One region of the Azospirillum sp. NS33 genome, then DNA from elsewhere that is predicted to be linked to it. Evidence: riboswitches for the same ligand, from Rfam matches in the RefSeq annotation. Region 1 holds a riboswitch; the other holds the start of a gene.
The links. A riboswitch is a leader RNA that binds a small molecule or an ion and turns the genes downstream of it on or off. The one in region 1 is predicted to bind cobalamin.
Positions count from the first base shown of each region.

Region 2: it holds a riboswitch for cobalamin, as region 1 does, so the genes downstream of both, AC6H2I_RS25650 (DUF4198 domain-containing protein) here and bluB (5,6-dimethylbenzimidazole synthase) in region 1, are expected to answer to the same signal.

Region 1 covers NZ_BAAKJB010000010.1:132,775-140,162, forward strand. The annotation lists gene AC6H2I_RS11445 (DEAD/DEAH box helicase) at 1-232, opposite strand, end outside; gene AC6H2I_RS11450 (hydrolase) at 479-1,021, shown strand; gene AC6H2I_RS11455 (alpha/beta fold hydrolase) at 1,044-1,745, shown strand; gene AC6H2I_RS11460 (hypothetical protein) at 1,774-2,349, opposite strand; gene AC6H2I_RS11465 (DUF6134 family protein) at 2,501-3,157, shown strand; cobalamin riboswitch at 3,213-3,364, shown strand; gene bluB (5,6-dimethylbenzimidazole synthase) at 3,426-4,157, shown strand; gene parE (DNA topoisomerase IV subunit B) at 4,183-6,171, opposite strand; gene AC6H2I_RS11480 (acyl-CoA thioesterase) at 6,295-6,705, shown strand; gene AC6H2I_RS11485 (FtsB family cell division protein) at 6,817-7,209, shown strand.
Region 2 covers NZ_BAAKJB010000039.1:20,416-27,803, forward strand. The annotation lists gene AC6H2I_RS25640 (NikL family nickel/cobalt ECF transporter subunit) at 1-504, opposite strand, end outside; gene cbiM (cobalt transporter CbiM) at 497-1,132, opposite strand; gene AC6H2I_RS25650 (DUF4198 domain-containing protein) at 1,154-1,948, opposite strand; cobalamin riboswitch at 2,115-2,332, opposite strand; gene AC6H2I_RS25655 (nickel/cobalt transporter) at 2,372-3,325, opposite strand; gene AC6H2I_RS25660 (DUF1007 family protein) at 3,322-3,996, opposite strand; gene AC6H2I_RS25665 (hypothetical protein) at 4,071-4,373, opposite strand; gene AC6H2I_RS25670 (hypothetical protein) at 4,370-4,666, opposite strand; gene gcvA (transcriptional regulator GcvA) at 4,749-5,675, opposite strand; gene AC6H2I_RS25680 (SDR family NAD(P)-dependent oxidoreductase) at 5,867-6,616, shown strand; gene AC6H2I_RS25685 (transketolase) at 6,675-7,388, shown strand, end outside.

The DNA.
Region 1 (7,388 bases):
GGATCAGCGAGCGCGGCATGCGCGCCCGGGCCCGGCCAGCGGCGAGGATGTCGATCATCGGCAGGGTGAACGACGCCGTCTTGCCGGTGCCGGTCTGCGCACAGCCCAGCACGTCGCGGCCCTGCAGGACCCAGGGAATGGCCTGCTCCTGAATGGGCGTCGGCTGGGTGTAGCCCTTGTCTTCGATGGCGCGCAGGACGTCAGGTCCGAGCCCGATTTCCGAGAATAGCATCCAGATTGTTTCTGTTCTGAGAACGAAAAGCCGACCCCATGGTCCGCCTTTAGATGGGTCCGCAGAATATGAAGTCAAAGCTCGGTGTCAACACACCATTGACGTTTGGAGTGAAATCGCTGCGTTTTCCCCGCGGACGTGTTGCCGAGGCGACCGCGTCCCTGGCGGTGGGAGTGGCGGTGTTGGTGGCGGTGGCGGCCCCGGTGCGCTAGGGTGCGGCGGAGGATTGCCGGGAGACGCCACGCCATGCTGATGTCCGCCGCCGACTCCGTGCTCCTCGTCGTCGACGTCCAGGAGCGGCTGGTGCCGGCCGTGCACGGCGCCGACGCGATTGTGCGCAACGCCGCGGTGCTGCTCGACGCCGCCCGCGCGCTCGACGTGCCGGTTCTGGTGAGCGAGCACTACCCGGCCGGGCTGGGCCGCACCGTGCCGGAGCTGCGGCAGCGGCTGCCCGATGGCTGCGTGGTCGGGAAGATCCATTTCGCGTGCGGCCGCGAGCCCGGATTCCCCGAGCGCCTGGCGGCCCTGGGTCGCCGCCAGGTGGTGATCGCCGGGGCCGAGGCCCACGTCTGCGTGCTCCAGACCGCGCTCTCGCTGGCCGCGCTCGGCTACGCGGTGTTCGTCGTCGCCGACGCCACGGGATCGCGCGACCCGCGCAACGCCGACCTGGCGGTGGCCCGCTTGCGCGGCGCCGGCGTGACCGCCGTGGCCACCGAGATGGTGGTGTTCGAGTGGGCCGGCCGCGGCGACACCCCGGCCTTCAAGTCCCTGCTTCCCCTGATCCGCTGACCCGCCCCGTGGAGCCCGCCCCTTGGACCGCCCGCCCCTGATCCTGTTGCCCGGAATGCCCCTGGACGGGGCGCTGTGGGACCACCAGACCCGGCACCTCGCCGATGTGGCGGACGTCCGCGTCGGCGACCTCGGCGGCGCCGACTCCATGGCCGCGCTGGCCGACGCCGTGCTGGCCGCCGCGCCGCCTCGGTTCGCGCTGGCCGGGCTTTCCCTGGGCGGCTACGTGGCCATGGAGATCCTGCGGCGCGCGCCGGACCGCGTCGCCCGGGTCGCCCTGCTCGACACCAACCCCCACGCCGACTCCGCGGAGCAGAGCGCCAACCGCCGCGCCGCGGTCGGGCTGGCGCGCGGCGGCCGGCTGCGCCAGGTGGTCACCGCCAGCCTGCCAAAGTTGCTGCACCCCGACCACCTCGGGGACCGCGCCTTGGTCGACTCCGTGCTCGCCCAGGCCGACCGTCTGGGTGCCGAGGCCTACGCGCGCCAGCAGGAGGCGATCATCGGCCGCCCCGACAGCCGGGACTCCCTGGCCGCCGTGCGCTGTCCGGCCCTGGTGGTGTGCGGCCGTGAGGATGCCCTGTCGGGGGTCGCGGTGCACACCGAGATGGCCGCCCTGATCCCCGGGGCGCGGCTGGCGGTGGTGGAGCACTGCGGCCATCTCTCGGCCATGGAGCAGCCGGTCGCCGTGACGGCGCTGCTGCGGCTGTGGCTGCTCCACGGCTGACGTCCGCCGCCTGCCGCGGCCTGCTTCCTCAGCAGCCGCCGAGGAAGCAGCGATCGTTGTCGTCGCGCTCCTCCGGCGGGAACAGCGCGAAGGTCAGATCGCCGACCAGGCTGTCGAAGGCGGCGCTGTCGACCGCGACCGGCGTCGCCAGCCATCCCGTGGCCGAGGTCAAGGCCCCGCCGCGGCAGAACGCCGCCTCCACCATCATGTCGCCGCTGGTGCGCGGCTGGGTCGGCACCGGCCCCTCCCGGCACAGCGCGGAGGGCATCACCGGCGGCGCGGGATCGAACGCGAACACCACCTTGTAGTCCGGGCGTGCCGACTCCCCCGGCGTCGTGGTGAAACGGGTGTCGATCCCCATGATGTGCCCGTCCATGGCCTCGATCACCGCGGCCTCCAGCCGCTCCCGGTCGGCGCCGGCGGGCGCGCCGTGGATGACGACCCTCAGGTCACGGCCGGACGCCGCGTAGCGCACCTCGCCGCGGGTGTAGGCGCCGAGCGGCGCGTCGGCGACCACGCGCCCGCCGCTGCAGCCGACCAGCGGGGCGGTGGACAGCGCCAGGACCGCCAGGGCGTGTAGCCGGCAAACGGAACGGTTCGGCATGGCGTGTCCCCCTCGGTTGGCGTGGCCGTCGCCGCAAGCATGGTGCCGGGCCGGCCGCACGGCAAGGCCCAGCCCGCGCGACGCGTGATGATGGGACGAACCGGCGGCCCCGCTGTTGAGGGTCGATCCAACCGCCACGAGGGAGAGGGCCATGCTGACGCTGGACCGTCGGGCGCTGCTCGCCGGGGCGACCGGCGCCACCATCCTGGCCGGCGGCCTCGGACGGGGGTGGGCCCAGGGCGGGACGATGCCGCCCGCCGGACCGCTCCGCTTCGCCATCCGCGTCAACGGCGACGAGGCCGGCCACCACACGCTGCGGTTCGTCCCCACCGCCGACGGCTTCGATGCGCTGGGCTCCACCCGGATCCGGGTGAAGGTGGCGTTCATCACCGCCTACCGCTTCTCCCAGGAGACCGAGGAGCGCTGGGTGGGTGGGCGCTGGGTGCGCTACCGCAGCAGCGGCGAGGAGAACGGCGACGCCTATCGGGTCGAGGCCCGCAACACCGCGGACGGCGTCCTGCTGAACGGCCGGCCGGTCGCGGCCGGCGTGATGCCGGCCAGCTTCTGGAACCCGGGCGTGCTCGACAGCCCGCGGGTGATCGACCCGGTGAAGGGCACGGTGGTGACGCAGTCGGTGCGCCGCCGCGGCCGCGACCCGGTCACCCTGGACGGCCGCCGGATCGCCGCCACCGCCTACGCCGTCGACAACTTCCTGGATGGAACCATCTGGTACGCCGCGGACGGCCGGTGGCTGCGCGCCGACTTCGACAAGCGGGGCCACGCCGTGGAATACCGGCGCACCGCGTGAGCGGTCGCGGCGGCCTCTGGCGCCGCCGGGCGTCCCGTGCCACCATGGCGCCGCGCCAGGTGCCCGCGGCTTGCGGGAGAATCGGGAAGGCGGTGGGAATCCGCCACGTGCCCAACGCTGTGATGGGGACCGTCCGGACACGCGCCACTGGCCAGCGGCCGGGAAGGCGTCCGGACGGGACGATCCTCAGTCAGAAGACCGGCCTGGACGCATCAGGGCCCCGCCCCGGACAGGCGGCGGCCCCTTTTGCCTCCAGGAAGGGGACACCATGGACGCCCGCTCCACCACCGGCACCCGGTCCGACGACGAGGTGCCGGACGACGCGTTCTCAGCGGCCGAGCGCGACGCCGTCTACAAATGCATCCACCGCCGCCGCGACGTCCGCGGCCAGTTCCAGCCCGATCCCATCCCCGACGACGCGCTGGCCCGCATCCTCGCCGCCGCCCACCACGCCCCGTCGGTCGGGTTCATGCAGCCCTGGGACTTCATCGTGGTGCGCGACCCGGCGGTGCGGGCCCGGGTGAAGGACGCCTTCGATCGCGCCAACGGCGAGGCCGCCGACCTCTTCGAGGGGGAGCGGCAGCGGCGCTACCGCGCCCTGAAGCTGCAGGGCATCGTCGAGGCGCCGGTGGGGATCTGCGTCACCTGCGACCGCGACCGCCGGGGCGCCGTGGTCCTGGGCCGCACCCACCAGCCGGAGATGGACCTCTACAGCGCGGTGTGCGCGGTGCAGAACCTCTGGCTGGCGGCGCGGGCCGAGAACATCGGGGTGGGCTGGGTCAGCATCCTGCGCCCCGACGACCTGCGCGAGGCCCTGGGCATCCCGCCGGCGATCCGGCCGATCGCCTATCTCTGCGTCGGCCGCGTCTCCCATTTCCACGACCGGCCGGAGCTGGAAAGCGCCGGCTGGCAGGAGCGCACGCCGTTGCGCGACGTCGTCTGGTTCGACCGGTGGCGGGGCCCGGCCGAGGACGATCCGTTGCTCGACCACCTGCGGTGAGGCGGCGGTCGCGCCCCGCGCGTCCCTACACGTCGATGTCGTCGGCCTGCACGAACCTGGCGTGCTCCTGGATGTAGCGGAAGCGCAGCTCCGGACGCCGCCCCATCAGGCTCTCCACGAGGCCGCGGGTCATCGCGGCCTCGTCCTCCTCCAGCGGGTCGGCGGCGTTGGGCACGACGACCCGCAGCAGGGTGCGCCGGGTCGGGTCCATGGTGGTTTCCCGCAGCTGGGCCGGCATCATCTCGCCGAGGCCCTTGAACCGGCTGATCTCGGTCTTGCGGCCCTTGAACTCACGCCCCATCAGCTCCTCCTTGTGGGCGTCGTCGCGGGCGTAGAGGGACTTGGTGCCGGCGCTGATGCGGTAGAGCGGCGGCATCGCCAGGTAGAGGTGGCCCTGCTGGATCAGCCCGGCCATCTCGCGGTAGAAGAAGGTCATCAGCAGCGAGGCGATGTGGGCGCCGTCGACGTCGGCGTCGGTCATGATGATGACCCGCTCGTAGCGCAGCTTGTCGACCGAGAAGTCCCTGCCGAGACCGCAGCCGAGCGCCTGGACCAGATCGTTCAGCTCCTGGTTCGCGCGCATCTTGTCGGTGGTCGCGCTGGCCACGTTGAGGATCTTGCCGCGCAGGGGCAGGATCGCCTGGGTCTCGCGGTTGCGCGCCTGCTTGGCCGAGCCGCCGGCGGAATCGCCCTCGACCAGGAAAATCTCCGTGCCGTCCGGGGAGTTGCGCGAGCAGTCCGCGAGCTTGCCCGGCAGCCGCAGCCGGCGGGTCGCGCTCTTGCGGGCCATCTCCTTGCTCTGGCGGCGCTTGGCGCGGTCCTCGGCCTTCTCGATCAGGCGCTCCAGCAGGGCGTTGGAGGCCGAGGGGTCGCCCGACAGCCAGTGGTCGAAGTGGTCCTTGACCGCCGCCTCGACCAGGCGCTGCGCCTCCGGCGTCGCCAGCTTGTCCTTGGTCTGGCCCTGGAACTGCGGCTCGCGGATGAACACCGACAGCAGGATGCAGGCCTCGCCCATCACGTCCTCGGCGGCGATCTGACCGGCGCGCTTGTTGCTGGTCAGCTCGCCATAGCCCTTCAGCCCGCGCACCAGCGCCGCGCGCAGGCCGGCCTCGTGGGTGCCGCCCTGGGGGGTGGGGACGGTGTTGCAGTAGGTGTGCGAGAAGCCGTCCTCGTCCTCCGGCCAGGCCACCGCCCATTCCCCCCGCCCCTGGCCGTTGGGGAACTCCACCTGTCCGGAGAACGGGGTCGGCGTCAGCGTCCTGCGCTCCTTCAGCGCGCCGTGCAGGTAGTCCAGCAGGCCGCCGGGAAAATGCAGGGTCTCCTGGGCCGGGGTGGTGCTGTCGGGAGCCAGCAGGGAGGCCTCGCAGCTCCAGCGGATTTCGACCCCGCGGAACAGGTAGGCCTTGGAGCGCGCCATCCGGTAGAGGCGGTGCGGCTCGAAACGGGCGGCCTCCCCGAAGATCTCGGCGTCGACGTGAAAGCGAATGGTGGTGCCGCGCCGGTTGACCGCCCCCTGGCAGGCCAGGGGGCCCTGGGGCACGCCGCGGCAATAATCCTGGACGTAGAGCTGGCGGTCGCGCGCCACCTCGACCCGCAGCCGGTCGGTCAGGGCGTTGACCACGGACAGGCCGACGCCGTGCAGGCCGCCCGAGGTCTCGTACACCTTGTTGGAGAACTTGCCGCCGGAGTGGAGCGTGGTGAGGATCACCTCCAGCGCCGATTTGCCCGGGTATTTCGGGTGCTCGTCGACGGGAATGCCGCGGCCGTTGTCGCGCACCGTGACGGTGCCGTCCGCCGCCAGCTCCAGGTCGATGCGGGTGGCGTGCCCGGCCACCGCCTCGTCCATCGCGTTGTCCAGAACCTCGGCGACGAGGTGGTGGAGCGCCCGCTCGTCGGTGCCGCCGATGTACATGCCGGGACGCCGGCGCACCGGCTCCAGCCCCTCCAGAACCTCGATGTCCTGGGCGGAGTAGGTCTCGGCCTTGCGGGCCGTGTTCGCGAAGAGATCACTCATGCCGGCGACCATAGGAATTTCGTCTGGGGTGCGCAAGCGCATGCTGTGGCCGCACTATAGCAGGCGCACAAGATCTGGTTCCGCCTTTTTTCCGACGGCGGACCACCCCGCAGCGGAGGTTCCATGGACGACACGAATCCGGCCCAGCAGGCGCCCGCCGACCTCACCCGCGGCCCCGCCCTGCGCACCATCGCCATGCCCGGCGACACCAACCCCAACGGCGACATCTTCGGCGGCTGGCTGCTGGCCCAGATGGATCTGGCGGGCGGCGTCGTCGCGGTCCGCCGCGCCCAGGGCCGGGTGGCCACGGTCGGCGTGGAGGCGATGACCTTCCACAAGCCGGTCTACGTCGGCGACGAGGTCAGTTGCTTCGCCACCGTGGAGCGGGTCGGACGGACCTCGATGCGGGTGCGCATCGACACCTGGGTCACCCGCTTCCGCAGCGGCGAGGCGGTCAAGGTGACCGAGGGGGTGTTCACCTACGTCGCCATCGCCGACGACGGCCAGCCCCGCCCGGTGCCGCCCGCCGCCTGACGGTGTCGCAGCCGTGCCATGGTGTGGCCGCGGGAACGCACCCCCGCCGGTTCGTGAGGGCCGCCCGGCTTTCCGTTTGACGCCCCGATTCGGCCATGATTCCATCGCGCGATGTCGATGGTGGATAACATTGCGGACGCGGTAGCCCGCGCGGCCAGGAACGCCCTGCGTCAGGTCATCGGGCCGGCGATCGGCGCGTGTGTCGTTGGCTACTTCGTCTACTACGCGGTCCAGGGCGACCGCGGCCTGATCGCGCTGAAGAGCCTGCGCGGCGAGATCGCCACCGCCGAGCGCGTGCTCGCCGAGGTGCGGGCCGAACGCATGACCATGGAGAAGCGCGCCAACCTGCTGCGCGCCGACAACCTCGATCTCGACATGCTCGACGAGCGGGCGCGCTCCATGCTCAACCTCTCGCACCCAAACGAGGTCGTCCTGCCCCGCGCCCCCGCCGCGGGCACCCTGCCGCCGTTGCCGGATCCGGACCTCCCCGCACCGCTGCGCTGACCGCCCCGTCCTCCCGACCCCGCCCTGCTCCGCCCCGCCCTGCTGGCCCTTCGGCATAGCGGCCGGGTTGGGCATGGCCCCTCGGGCCGTTCCGGTGCTAGGGTCGGGCGGCGCTGAAGACGCGGAGGCACCGGACGCGCCGCCGGCGCCCGCCCGGCCGAGTCGAAAGTTGCGTTGTT
Region 2 (7,388 bases), on a different contig from region 1:
CACCGATTGCAGGTCGGTCTTCTCCTTGTAGGCGGCCAGCTCGCGGCGCAGCGGCACGATCTCCCGCCGCACCGCCTCGGCGATCGCCGCCCGCTGCTCCTCGCCCAGCGGCGCAGCGGCGGCCGCGCCAGGCGCGGTCGCGGGTGCGGTGGCAGCAGCCGGGGCGGCACCCGCCGCGGCGCCCGGCAGCTCCGCGGCGTCCATGTGGATCTCGACGACGTGGCCGGCGCCGAGGTCGGCGCGAAAGACGTGGGTGACGCGCCCGACGGGGGTGAAGGTGAAGAAGCCGTCGGCGTCCGTCCGGGTCTCGCCCAGCTTGGCGCCGGTCCCGTCGAAGACCTCGACCAGGGCATCGGCGGCGGTGTCACCGTTGGAGAAGCCCACCTCGCCCTCGATCACCGTGGTTCCCGCGTAGACCGCGGCGACCACCTTGTGGGCCGCGGCCGGCGCCGGCGCCCCCAGCACGGCGGCGGCAAGGGCCAGCGTGGCAAGCAGCCTAGACATGACGGTCCTCCCATGCGGGGCGCGACGCCAGGGCGTCGAACAGCTCCGGCTTCACCTTGCGCGCCAGCAGCACCGCGGCCGCGGTCAGAAGCGACTCGATGATCATGACGGGAATGTGCGCAAAGAACACCAGCTTGGCGGCGGCCACGAAGGCGTCGCCCGACAGGGCCAGCGAGAGGGCGACGAAGGCGGCGGTCAGGGCGATGGAGAGGCCGCCGCCGACCGCGCCCCACACCGCCGCGCCGGCCGGGGAGGCGGCGGCCACCCCCCTGCGGCACGTGACGTGGACGATGACCGCCGGCAGGGCGATGTTCACGGCATTGACGCCGAGCACCGTCAGCCCGCCGAATCCGAAGAACACCGCCTGCAGAAGCAACCCCACGAACAGGGCCGGGAAGGCGGCCCAGCCGAGCACCAGCCCGGCCAGGCCGTTCATGATCAGGTGCACGCTGGACGGCCCCAGCGGCACGTGCACCAGGGAGGCCACGAAGAAAGTGGCGCTCAGCACCCCGGCCGCCGGGATCTTCTCCATCGGCAGGGAGCGCAGGCCGTAGCCGACGCCCGCCACCGCCAGCGCGGCGCCGCCGATCACCACCTGCGCCGACAGCGCTCCGTCCACGATGTGCATGGCCGTGCTCCGTCCGGGGGCTCAGTTCAGGTCGAAGGCGCGCACCCACAGGACGGCGTCCTGGGACAGCTCCTTGCCGGCGTGTTCCGTCGCCGGGCCGACGCCCAGCGCGGCGAAGCCCCAGAAGCCGGCCCTGGGGATGCCGAAGGTGAACACGCCGTCCGCGCCGGTGACGACGACCACCGCGCCGCCGGGCATCGGCGCGGCCTTCGGCGCGGTCGGCGCGTTGGTCGCCATGTCGGGCTCGGCCGCCATGTATTCGATCTCGATCTCGGCGCCGGCCACCGGCTTGCCGTCGGCGAGCACCCGCCCGGTGAAGGTCGACCCGGCGATGACGTTGGTCGGCTTGATCATCGGCACGATCTCGGTGGCCAGCCCCACCGGCTCCTGCCAGTCCGTGGGAATCCCGCCCTTGTTGAGGAACGACTTGGTGATCTGCTGGATGTAGATGTCCTCGCTCGGCTCGTAGTAGGGCGCGGGGACCAGCGCCAGCACGTAGTCACCGTTCAGCTTGACCGGCACCGTGGCGTCGTAGGCCTTGGCGGCGTTCCCGGCGCCCGTGAAGGTGATCGGCTTGAGGCGGTCCATCAGGTCGGTCCGTTCGCCCTTGTGGACCAGGACGAAGGAGTCCGGCACACCCATGTCCATGACGTGGCCGTTCTCGAAGGGGTGCCAGAAGATGAGCTTGAGCGGCACGTCGCCGGGCCGGGCCAGGTGGACGTCGGGCGTGTAGATGAGCTGGAAATGCGCGTGCGCGGCGCTGCCACCGGCCAGGACGGCGGCGGCGGCGGAAACGGCAAGGAACAGGCGGGTCACGGGTCGATCTCCCAAGACGATGCGGTGGCCCGCCGGCAAGGCGGCGGGACCGGTGCGGGAGACGCAAAAGGGGAACCGGCGGCGGCCCGGCGCACGAAGGGGCGCGTCGAGCCACAGCCCACAACGCTCACCCCGGCGTCCAGGCGGAAACGGTCGCGGCGCCGACGGGCCACGGCCGGTGAGGGCAGGTTTCCTGGCTCGCGGCTCGGGCGCCCGCGGCCCGCCTTCCCGGTTTCCCAGTGGCATGGATGGCCTCGGACTCGCCGCTTACAGTTGCGGGGGCAGCCCCGGCATTGACAGGGACGGCGCGTCGACGCGCCGCGGTCCTGCCGCACCGGATTCCCTCTGGTTCCCTTGCGGGAAACCCTCACGGCCGGCAGCATACGACAGATTGTCGCGCCGTCAAAACCACAAACGCCGTGGTCAGCGGAAGGGCGCGGGCTGGGCCGTCAGCGACGCGGCCAGCAGGAGGGCGCCGATCGCCAGCAGGGCGGTCCCCGCCAGCAGCGTCATGCCCGTTTCGACGCGCCCGACCCAGCGCGCGTCGCCGGCCGTGGCGGCCAGGGCGAGGCGGCGCGAGCCGACCGCCAGCACCGCCAGCGCCGACACGGTGATCGCCGTCCCCACCGCCATGGCCAGGGTCGCCGCCACACCGGCGGCGAAGAACCCGATGGCCTGGGCGAAGGCCAGGACCACCAGGGCGCCGCTGCACGGGCGCACCCCCACCGAAACCACCACCGCCGCGGCACGCCGCCACCCCTGTCCGGCCCCGGCCGGCGGCGCCACGGCGTGACCGCAGCCCGGGCCACCGGAATGGTCGTGGTGATGGTCGTGATCATGGTGGCTGTGGCCGCAGACGTGGCCGAGGGCGCCGTGGCGCGGGCGCCGCAGGGCCGACCAGACCATCGCCGCGCCGAGCGCCGCGGTGAGGCCGTAGCCGAGCCGTTCCAGGATCTCCGCCACCGGCCGCGCCTCGCGTCCCGCGGCGCCCAGGACGAAGACCACCATGCCGACCACGACCACCGCGGTGGCGGCCTGCGCCAGCGACGCCGCCCAGGCCAGCGCCAGGCCGCGCCGCAGCCGCCGCCCGTCGGCCAGGACATAGGCGGCGATCACCGCCTTGCCGTGGCCCGGCCCGGCGGCGTGGACCACGCCGTAGGCGAAGGACGCGGCGGCCAGCCCGCCCGCGGCCACCATCCCCTCGTCGCGGACGGCGCGCAGCGCGGCAACCAGGGCGCGGTGCAGATCGCCCTGCCAGTGGCGCAGCCAGGCCGCCGCCTGCGCCCAGACGGCGCCCGGCTCCAGGGCGGCGACGGCGGCACCCAGCAGCAGGACGAGACCCAGACCGACGGCGACGGCCCGCCCCCGGCCGGTCACGGGCGGTCCCCGCAGGACAGCACGATCCAGTCGGCGAAGGCCGCACCCAGGCTGTCCTCCGGCTGCGCCGGGTCGGGGTCGGCGTCGAGCGCCACCTCGTCCGGCACGAAGCCCTGCTCCCGGTCGGCGACGCGGTCCAGCGTCGCCCGGCACGACGCGGGCACGGTCCCGGCGAGACGGACCGGCGATTCCACCGGCGGCGCGATGTCGATGTAGAAGGACGGGTCGAACATGGCGAAGCGCAGCGGGGGGCCGTCGGCCACCAGCGGTGCGGCCAGCGGCAGGGTCAGGCTGAATTCCAGCCGGCCGCCCTCGAAGCGCATGCGCGCCACCGTGGCCGGCCCCAGCTCCAGCCGCCGGTCGCCGTGCTTGAGCAGGCTGAAATAGCCCCACCCGGCGAGGCGCTCCGCGGTCTCGTCGGCCAGCGGCTGCAGTTCGTCGGAGGCGAAACGGCCGTCGCCGTCGGCGTCGCGACCCTCCACCTCGTACACGCTGAAGACGTCGTCGAACAGCCAGCGGGTCTCGACGGCGGCCAACCGCTGGCGCGAATCGAAGTGGAAGACCGCGGTGGCGTCGATCCAGACATGGGGGTGGGCCGCGGCCGTCCCCGACAGGGCCAGGCAGCCGAGAAGGGCCGCGAGCGCGGCGGGCCGGGGGGTGGGCGGGATCATGGCACCCGGGGCTGGAACGGCAAAGCGGCCGAAGTGTGCCGCAACGCTCCGGTGCGCCGCAAGGGGTGCGACCGTCACGGCGCGGCGCGGCGGGCGCGGGCGCGGGCCATCACCACCGCCTTCAGGGACCGGGGAACGCGGCTGCGGTCGGTCCAGCGGACGACCACCCCGCCGGCGCGGCACTCCGCCGCCAGTTCCCGGCCGTTCTCGTAGCGGTGCTGGTCCAGCGTCGCCCAGCCGTCGAGCGCCCGGTAGTCGAACGGCCGCCCGCGCAGGAAGTCGTGGAACCCCTCGAAGAACTTGGGATGCCGCAGCACCGGCCGGGCCTCGCGCCACGACAGCGCGTCGACGATGCGGGTGTTCCGGGCGCCGGTCATTGCAGCGGTCCGGGCTCGTGCCGCGGCGCGGTGCGCACGGCATCGCCCAGCCGGTCGAGCAGGCCGGCGGTGGCCGCCGCGCCCTGGGTGGCGGCCAGGTGCCCCACCGATTCGATCATCATGGCCCAGGCCAGCGCCTGGCGCGTGACCCGGCCGGTCCGCGCCTCGCCCCAGACCCCGCGCACGAGGTCCAGCGCCGGGCCCAGGTCGTCCGGCAGGTCGTCCGGCAGGTCGTCCGGCAGGTCGTCCGGCAGGTCGTCCGGCAGGTCCCCGCCCCACTGGTCGTCCGTCATTCGTGACCGCCTCCGCCCGTTGTCGTTATGTTATATCATAACGTGCGGGGTGCGGGGACGCCAGCGCCGCGGCGCCCGGCCCTCAGCGTGGCGCGGCGAGGAGCTGTTCAGCGGCCTGCCGGCCGGTCCTCATCTCCGCGAACATCCATTCCCGGAAGGTGCGGATCTTCGCCTGGTCGGCCTTGGCCTTCAAAGTGACGAAGGCGTGGCCGCGCACCCGCATGCCCTGGGTGGCGAAGGGCACCACCAGGCGGCCGGACAGCAGCTCCCGCTCCGCCAGCAGCAGGCTGTCCAGGCACACGCCCATGCCGTCGACCGCGGCGCTGATGGCCATGAAGGAGCGGTCGAAGCGCAGGCCGCGCTCCAGGTCGAGGCGGCTGGCCCGGTGGTGGCGGGCCCAGTCGCGCCAGCTCAGGATGTTGACCTCGGAGTGGATCAGGGTGTGCTTGGCGAGGTCGGCGGCGCGGCGGATCGGGTTGAGCCCGGCGGCCAGCCCGGGAGAGCACATCGGCACGATGATGTCCTCGGGGAACGGCACCAGCACGGCGCCGTCGAAGGCCGGGCCGGGGCGGTAGCGGATGTCCACGTCCGCCAGCCCCTCCGCCAGGTCGGCGGCGCCCACCGAGGCGTGGAGGCGGATGTCGATGCCCGGCTGCAGCTCCTTGAAGGCGCCCAGGCGCGGCATCAGCCACTGGGTGGCGAAGCTGGGCGTGGAGTGGACGGTGAGAATCGCGTTGCCGCCCGCCGCCTCGACGTTCTGGGTCGCCGCCTCGATGCGGGTGAAGGCCGCCGTCACCTCCGCCGAATAGGCGGCGCCGACGTCCGTCAGCACCACGGCCCGGTGCACCCGGCGGAACAACCGCACGCCAAGCTGGTCCTCCAGGATGCGCACCTGATGGCTGATCGCCGACGGCGTGACCGCCAGTTCCTCTGCCGCAAGCGCGAAGGAGCCCAGCCGCGCCGCCGCCTCGAACGCCTGAACCGCCTTGATCGAGACCCGTTTGCGCATCGCACCATTTCGGTGAATTCAGCTCATGCGAAGCCGATCTTATTCATTTGTTCGGCTCACCTCAACCCCATACAGTCGACGAAGTGGTTGGCCGCAACAGCAAATGGCCGGCTCCGCAAACACCGACAAACAACGATCCGCTCCGCGGCGCGTCTTCCGCCGCCACGGGGAGGTTTTGCAAAGGACAGGACATGCTGCTTTCCAACAAGGTGTGCGTGATCACGGGGGCGGCGTCGCGCCGCGGCATTGGCCGCGCCACCGCCCAGCTGTTCGCGCTGCACGGGGGGCGGGCGATCATCGTCGACCTCGACGGCGCGGCGGCCGCCGGCACCGCGGCGGAACTGGGCGAAGCCCATCGTGGCTACCCCTGCGACGTGACCGACAAGGCTTCCTGCCAGGCCGCCATGGAGCGGGTGATCGGCGAGTTCGGCCGGGTCGACGTCCTGGTCAACAACGCCGGCATCACCCAGCCGCTGCGCCTGATGGACATCGGCCCGGAGAACTACGACGCGGTCACCGACGTCAGCCTGCGCGGCACCCTCTACATGAGCCAGGCCGCCATCCCGCACATGCGCGAGCGCCGCGCCGGATCCATCGTCTGCATGTCCTCGGTGTCGGCGCAGCGCGGCGGCGGCATCTTCGGCGGCCCCCATTACAGCGCCGCCAAGGCCGGCGTGCTGGGGCTGGCCAAGGCGATGGCGCGCGAGCTGGGCCCCGACAACATCCGGGTGAACGCGATCACCCCCGGCCTGATCCAGACCGACATCACCGGCGGCAAGCTGACCCCGGACCTCAAGGCCGAGATCCTCAAGGGCATCCCGCTGAACCGCCTGGGCGAGGCCGACGACGTCGCCCGCGCCTGCCTGTTCCTGGCGTCGGAACTGTCCTCCTACGTCACCGGCGCCACCATCGACGTCAACGGCGGCATGCTGATCCACTGACGGATCCGGCGTCCGCCGCCGCCGCGCACACAGGCGCGCACGACCCCTGGAGAAAGACGTGGACACCACCCCCATCGGACACAACGTGGATCTGGCCGAACGGGCCTACCGCATCCGCCGCAACGCGCTGCGGATGGGCGAAGTGCAGGGCCAGGGCTACATCGCCCAGGCCCTCGACATCGCCGACGTGCTGGCCGTCGCCTACTTCCACGCCATGACCTACCGGGCCGACGACCCGCACTGGGAGGGGCGCGACCGCTTCCTGCTGTCCAACGGCCACTACGCCATCGCCCTCTATTCCGCGCTGATCGAGGCCGGCTTCATCCCCGACGAGGAACTGGAGACCTACGGCAGCGACGACAGCCGGCTGCCGATGTCGGGCATGGCCAGCTACACGCCGGGCATGGAGATGTCCGGCGGCTCGCTCGGCCTCGGCCTGTCGATCGCCGTGGGCAAGGCGCTGGGGCTGAAGCGCAAGGGCTCCCCCGCCTTCGTCTACACGCTGTTCTCCGACGGTGAGCTGGACGAGGGCTCGGTGTGGGAGGCGATCCTGTCGGCCGCCCACTGGAAGCTCGACAACATGATCGCGGTGGTCGACGTCAACAACCAGCAGGCCGACGGCCCGTCGACCCAGATGATGGGCTTCGAGCCGCTGGTGCCGAAGCTGGAGGCGTTCGGCTGGCACGCCCAGCGAGTCGACGGCAACGACCTGGCCGCCGTCACCGCGGCCTTCGACACCGCCCGCACCCTCCACGAACCCAAGCCGCGGATG